2 regions of the Roseateles sp. UC29_93 genome follow, and region 2 is predicted to be linked to the other one. Evidence: riboswitches for the same ligand, from Rfam matches in the RefSeq annotation. Region 2 holds a riboswitch; the other holds the start of a gene.
The links. Region 2 has a riboswitch for cobalamin ahead of ACFJIX_RS13250 (TonB-dependent receptor domain-containing protein). Riboswitches for the same ligand answer to the same signal wherever they lie in the genome.
Positions count from the first base shown of each region.

Region 1: linked by a shared signal. The riboswitch ahead of ACFJIX_RS19570 (TonB-dependent receptor domain-containing protein) and the one ahead of ACFJIX_RS13250 (TonB-dependent receptor domain-containing protein) in region 2 are both predicted to bind cobalamin.

Region 1 covers NZ_CP170545.1:4,190,943-4,194,288, forward strand. The annotation lists partial or broken gene ACFJIX_RS19570 (TonB-dependent receptor domain-containing protein) at 1-1,539, opposite strand, end outside; cobalamin riboswitch at 1,621-1,874, opposite strand; gene ACFJIX_RS19575 (GMP reductase) at 2,021-2,998, opposite strand; gene ACFJIX_RS19580 (beta-ketoacyl-ACP synthase III) at 3,243-3,346, shown strand, end outside.
Region 2 covers NZ_CP170545.1:2,846,221-2,849,566, forward strand. The annotation lists gene ACFJIX_RS13250 (TonB-dependent receptor domain-containing protein) at 1-1,805, opposite strand, end outside; cobalamin riboswitch at 1,990-2,259, opposite strand; gene ACFJIX_RS13255 (hypothetical protein) at 2,255-2,764, opposite strand; partial or broken gene pth (aminoacyl-tRNA hydrolase) at 2,979-3,346, opposite strand, start outside.

The sequences.
Region 1 (3,346 bases), 1.3 Mb from region 2:
GCGCCGGACAGCGTCGCGCCCTGCAGCTTGGCGCGACCGATGTTGTCCGCGCAGCCGAAGAAGCCCGTCGGGCATTCGGTGCCGGTGGGATCGGGGTTGTAGACGATCAGGTCGCGGACCTTGTTGCGGTACATCGTGGCTGAGGCGCTGCTCGCGCCGGAGCGCCAGTTCACGCCGAGTTCGATGCTGCGACCGCGTTCGGGCTGGATGTCCGGGACGACCATAGAACGGGAAGTACAGGTCGTTGAAGGTCGGCGCGCGGAAGCTGGTGCCGGCGAGGGCGCGCACCTTGAGGGTCTCGGTGATCGCGTAGCTCGCGCCCAGCGTGCCGGTCGTGAAGCCGCCGTAGGCGGAGTTGTCGTCGCGGCGCAGGTTGGCCTGCAGCGAGGTCGCGCCGAACTGGCCCGTGTAGCCGGCGATGTAGGCGTTGTTGTTGCGCTTGAGCGCATCCGTCACCACGCCTTCGGCCTTCTCCGACAGATGCTCGTAGGCGAGCAGCAATTGCTGGTCCGGCGCCAGGCGCAGGGCGTTCTGCCAGGTGGCCTGATCACGGGTCGTCTTGAACGGCACGGGATCCGGCGCGCCGGAGCGCGAGTCGTCGATGCCGTGCGTCGCCAGCACGGTCGTCGTCCAGATCGGCGACAGCGTGCCGCGGTAATCGGCACTGACCACGCGGGTCGTCAGCCGGTTGCGGAAGTCCGGCGACGCATCCGGCAGGAAGTCCGGCGGATTGAAATTGGCGCTGTCGTACTGCGCGTTGAGCTTGTTCTGCGAGGCACTGACGCCGATGCGATGCCCCTCGGCCGGCGTGAAGCCCAGCCGCGCCGTGGCCGACGTGCGGCGGAAGCCGTCGCGGTCGGGGTTGTAGTAGCCGTTGATGTCGTTCGGGCGGATCGACGACACGCCGTCGCTGGTCTCGCGACCGATGCTGGCCGCGTAGTCGAAGCCGGCCTGCGCGCCGCTGAGCGCGAAGTCCGCCTTGCGCGAGTCGTACTCGCCGACGGCGACGCCGGCGGTGATGTTCAGCGGGCCTTGACCCCGCTTCGTGAAGATCTGGATCACGCCGCCGACCGCGTCCGAGCCGTACAGGCCCGAGGCGGGACCGCGCAGCACCTCGATGCGCTCGATCTGGTCGAGGCTCATCGACTCGAAGGCCGCCTGGCCCAGCGTCGCGGAGCCGACGCGCAGACCATCGATCATCACGATGGTGCTGTTGGTGTTGGTGCCGCGCAGCAGGTAGCCGGCGGTCTGTCCGGGACCGCCGTTCTGCAGGACCTGCAGGCCGGCGTAGCGGCGCAGGACCTCTTCGACGCTGGCGGCGCCGCTGTCGCGCAGGGTGTCGCGGTCGATCAGGACGACGTCGGCCACGCTCTTGCTCAGCGCCTGCGGCTCGCGGGTGCCGATGACGACGACGGGATCGAGGGAAGACTGCGCGAAGGCGCCCGTCGAGACGATGGACAGGGCGGGCAGGGCGACCAGCGCGGTCGCGGAAGCACGGGCGACGGCGCGCAACGCGGCGCGGGGAGAAGAGGGTTGCATGTCGGAATCGGATGAGCAGCGGCAGACGGCCGCTTCCCCGCGGCCGCATGCGGAATGGACGCACCATCCCCCTGGAGGGACGGCGACGATCCGCCTGTTGGCCGGTATCCGGGCTGTCGGAAGAATGAACCCGTGTTGCCTTCCCGGACGACCGTCCAGTGGTTTTCAGACACGAGCCGCGCGCTCTCAGCTTTCAGAAGAGGCGCGCCTTCCGCTTACCGTTGCGGGGGCAGCTCAGGTTGGGGCCACGACCGCGCGGGTGCGGCCCCTCCTGATTCCCGTTGAACTGCGCCGGCGGAAGGCCGGGCGCGAGCACCAACGGGGCGCATCATAACGGGAGGCCCCTCGACTTCGAGTCGTCTGGCGCGGGCACTCCACGACGCGAGGGGCATCCCTCCGGGAACCCCTCGCATCATTCCGGCCCCACCAGCACTCGCTGCCCGCGGGCCTGGGGCATGCGGGTGGACTGCGGGCCTTGTCCTTACATGAACAGGTGTTCGCCGGCGTTTTCTCCGCCGAGGACCACGTAGTTCACCTTGCGCAGATCGCCGAGGCTGCGGCCGCCGGCATAGGAGATGGAGCTCTGGAGGTCCTCTTCCATCTCGCGCAGCGTGTCGGCGAGGTGGCCCTTCACGGGCTCAAGGATGCGCTTGCCCTCGACGTGCTTGTACTCGCCCTTGTTGAAGTCGGACGCGGAGCCGTAGTACTCCTTGTAGCGCTTGCCGTCGACCTCGACGGTGTTGCCCGGCGACTCCTCATGACCCGCGAAGAGCGAGCCGATCATCACCATCGCAGCACCGAAACGCACGCTCTTGGCAATGTCGCCGTGATGGCGGATGCCGCCGTCGGCAATGATCGGTTTGGTCGCGACACGGGCACACCACTTCAGCGCCGAGAGCTGCCAGCCGCCGGTGCCGAAACCGGTCTTCAAGCGCGTGATGCAGACCTTGCCCGGACCGATGCCGACCTTGGTCGCGTCGGCGCCCCAGTTCTCGAGGTCGATGACGCCCTCGGGCGTGCCGACGTTGCCGGCGATGACGAAGGTGTCGGGCAGCTTGTGCTTGATGTGGCCGATCATGCGCTGCACGGCATCGGCGTGGCCGTGGGCGATGTCGATGGTGATGTAGTCGGCGCCGAGACCCTCGGCGGCCAGGCGGTCGATGAGGGCGTAGTCCGCCTCCTTCACGCCGGCGCTGATCGAGACCAGCAGGCCCTTGTCGCGCATCGTGCGGGCGAAGGCGATCGCATCGAGGTCGAAGCGGTGCATCACGTAGAAGTAGCCGTTGGCGGCCAGCCATTCGGTGATGGACTCGTCGACGACCGTCTTCATGTTCGCAGGCACCGCCGGCAGCTTGAAGCGGCGGGGGCCGAACTCGATGGAGGTGTCGCACTCGCTGCGGCTGTTCACGCGGCACTTGCGCGGCAGCAGCAGGATGTTGTCGTAGTCAAAGATTTCCATGGTCCAAAGTCGCAAAGTCGGGCTGCGTTGATGCAGTGCACGCCCTGGGCTGCGAGCGCTTGACTTGGGACCCGGCCAAAAAAACCGAGTCCCAAAATTTGGGCCCGGTGACCCATTCTACGCGTGCTGCGGGAAGTCCGCGCCGCGCTGCGGTGCAGCATGCATCGATCGGGGGCTTTTGGGCGCAGTTCGCTAAACTTCGCCCCCTTGGCCCTGCAACGGGCGACATCAGAAGACAAGCCACATGCATTCCGTCGTCATCAGCGGCACCGGTCTCTACCAGCCCCCGCACGTCATCACCAACGCCGAGCTGGTGGACTCGTTCAACCGCTACGTGGACCTGCAGAA
Region 2 (3,346 bases):
TGCAGGCGCCAGTCCTTCGCGAAGGCGTATTGCGCGTCCAGGTTGAGCAGGCCGTAGCCGCCCAGGCGGGTCTTGTTGGCGGCGTCGTCGAAGCGCTGCCCCGAGCCGACGACGTTCGCGCCCAGCGTCCAGGCGCGCAGGGTGGTCTCGGCGCGCAGCGTGCCGAAGCGCTTGGCGCGGCGTTGCAACTGGCGGCCGGTGTTGGCGTCGGTGGGGTCGAGGAAGTCCGCCGTGGCGCTCAGGTTCACCGGACCCAGCTGCGCACCGCCCTTGAGGCTGGTGCCCTTGAGCAGCGCGCGCGCGACGTTGCTGTAGCAGCCGGTCGTCGAGCGGCAGGTCCCCGCCGCGCCGAAGGCGATCAGGTCGGTGACGCGGTTGTGGAAGGTCGTGACCGAGACGTCGACGTTCCCTTGCGCCCACGCCAGCCCGGCTTCGCGGTTCTGCGCGCGCTCGGGGCGGAGCGCCTCGACGCCGGCCTTGGTCGTGTCGGGACCGTAGACGCTGCCGCGCTGATAGAGCGTGGGGGCCCGGAACGCATTGCCGGCCGAGGCCGTCACGCGCCAGCCGCCGCCGATCTTGAAGCCCGCCGCCAGGCTGCCAGTGTCGATGCCGCCGAATTCGCTGTCGTCGTCATGCCGGCCGTGCGCCTGCAGGCTGAAGGCGCCCAGCGTGCCGAGGTAGCTCAGGCCGAGCGCGTTCTGGTCGCGGTCGCCCTTGCCGCCGCCGACGAGGTCGGTGTTGACCAGGCGATCTTCGCGACGCTCCAGCAGGGCGTTGAGCTGATGCTGCTCGTTGATCCGGTAGAAGCCCTGCAGCGAGGCGCTGCGGATGCGCGTCTTCGTCAGGTAGGGCGAGCTCGGCTTGGTCTCGTAGTTCTCTTCGGACTGGCCTGCCGACAGCTGGGTCGACAGCGCGGAGGACCAGGTGGAGTTCAGGCTCAGCTTGCCCGCCAGCGTCTCGGTGATGCCGCGGTCGTCGGCGTTCTTGCCGGCGTCGTAGCCGGCGTTGCTGCGGCTCTTCAGGCCGATGAACTCGAGGCGCTGGCCGTCGGCCACGCGACCGCCCAGGCGCAGGCTGCCGCTGTAGTTGCGCCAGCCGTCGGCGTCGGGGTTGTAGCTCCGGGCGGCCGTGTTCAGGTAGGCGTTGAAGCCGGTGCCGCGATCCAGCGCGAGCGCGCCGGCGTAGTCGAAGTCCGCCGTGCCGCCGCTGATGCCGACGTCGGCCTTCACCTGGCCGAGGTTGCCGCCGCCGAGGCCGAGGTCCAGCTGCGTGCGGCCCGCTCCCCGGCGCGTGAAGATCTGCACCACGCCGCCGATGGCGTCGGAGCCGTACAGCGCGCTGGCCGGGCCCTTGAGGACCTCGATGCGCTCGATCTGCGAGACCGGCAGGTTCTGCCAGCTGGCGCCGCCGGAGGATTGGCCGTCCACGCGCACGCCGTCGATCAGGACCACGGTGTGCCGGGTCTCGGCGCCGCGCACGAAGACCGAGGTCGAATTGCCCGGCCCGCCGTTGCTGGTCATCTGCAGGCCGGCGACGTTGCGCAGCAGAGCGGCGATGTTGCCGAAGCCCTGGCGCTCGATGGTGTCGCGGTTGATGACGGTCAGGTCGGCCGCGACGTCGGACAGCTTCATCGGGCTGCGCGTGCCGGTGACGGTGACGTCGTCGAGCCGGCTCGAAGGGGTGACGGTGGGGGAGGCCGCGGGGGAAGCGGAGGAGGGGGCGGACTGCGCGGCCGCGGCCGTGGAGAACGCCGCAAGCGCCGGGAGCGCCGGGAACGCCAGGAGCGTCGACAGGGCGAGCGCCATCGGGGTGAGGGCAGGCAGCGAGCGGGCACCAGCGCGCGCGCGCGAAACGAACGGAAGCATGAGGAACGGACCTACGACGGAGTTCAGACGCCTGCTCACCCGCAGGGCCTCTGAGAAACGGCGTCGCCGGCTCGTCGTCGGGTCGTCCTTGTGAAAGCTCACGAAGGACGCGTCGCGCGATCGGCTGGAGACGCCACCTGTTGGCCGGTATCCGGGCTGGTGGCCGCTGCCTGTGTCCTTCCCAGTGCAGACGCGCCAGTGGACGTGGGGACAGGCAGTGCCGGCTGCCGCCCGGTGTTCCCTCTTCAGGATCCCGGGCGCGCGACCGGCGGCCACTTACCGTTGCGGGGACAGCTCAGGTTGGTTCGCGCATCGGGGATGCGACCACTTCCTGATTCCCGTTTAACTGCACGGACGCAATGTCCGCACGAGCACCAACGGCGCGCATTCTAGCGAGCTGCGGGCGTCGTGGTGCTGTCGCTCGTCGTGGGCTTGGGCTGCAGCGCGCCATCCGGTGACTTCGGCACCTTGGGCTTCTTCTTCGGCGGCTTCTTCGGATCCTTGGGCTTGGGCTTCTTCGGATCCGCGGGTTTCGCCGGCTTCGCGGCGCGCTGTCCCGGCAGGCGGCCGTCGATGCCGGCGGCCTTGGGCGGCGCCTTCGCCGACTGGCGTTCGCGCTCACGCTCGCGCGCGGCCAGGTCGCGCGTCTCGGCGGCCGTGCGCTTGCGCGCGGCGTCGGCCTCCTTGGGATCGACCGGGTCCTTCGGGACCTCGGCCTTGCGGCCCTGTCCTTCGGGGCAGGGGCTGTCGCGCAAGTCCTGACCCTCCGGGCCGCAGCGGTAGAAGCCGAAGGTCCGCTCCTGCTGCGGGGGCGCCTTGGGCACGTCCTGCGCGTTCGCCGCGCCAAGCATGAGGACCAGAACAGCAGTCGTCAGGATCAGGGCGGCGCGCGCGGGCATGTCAGTCTCCGGGGATAGGGGGTGGGGCAGGGGGAACTGCCGGGGAAAGCACAGGAGCAGGAGCAGTGGCAGGGGTTGCGGCGGCTGCCGTGGCTGCGGCCGTCGAGGCCGCGGTCACCACCGTGCCGGCAACCGGGGCGCCAGCCGTCGGCGCGGCGCCTGCGGCACCGGGCTTGGGCGGCAGGGTCGTCGGCAGATTGGCGGGCAGATTGACAGGTCTGGGCGGCTTGGGCCGGGGCGGCTTGGCATGCAGCAGCGCCACGGCCTTGGCCATGTCGCCGCCCGTCATCAGCTTGAAGGCCTCGAGCGACTTGCCGATGCAGTCCTCGACCGCCTGGCGCTCGGCCACCGGCGGCTTGCGCAGCACGTAGCCGGCGACCTCGCCCTTGTGGCCCGGATGGCCGATGCCCAGGCGCAGGCGCCAGAAGTCGCCGCTGCCCAGCTGGGCCTGCATGTCCTTCAGCCCGTTGTGGCCGGCGTTGCCGCCGCCCTGCTTGAGCTTGAGCTCGCCGGGCGCGATCTCGAGCTCGTCGTGGATCGCCAGGATCTCCTCCGGCGCGATCTTGAAGAAGCGCGCCAGCG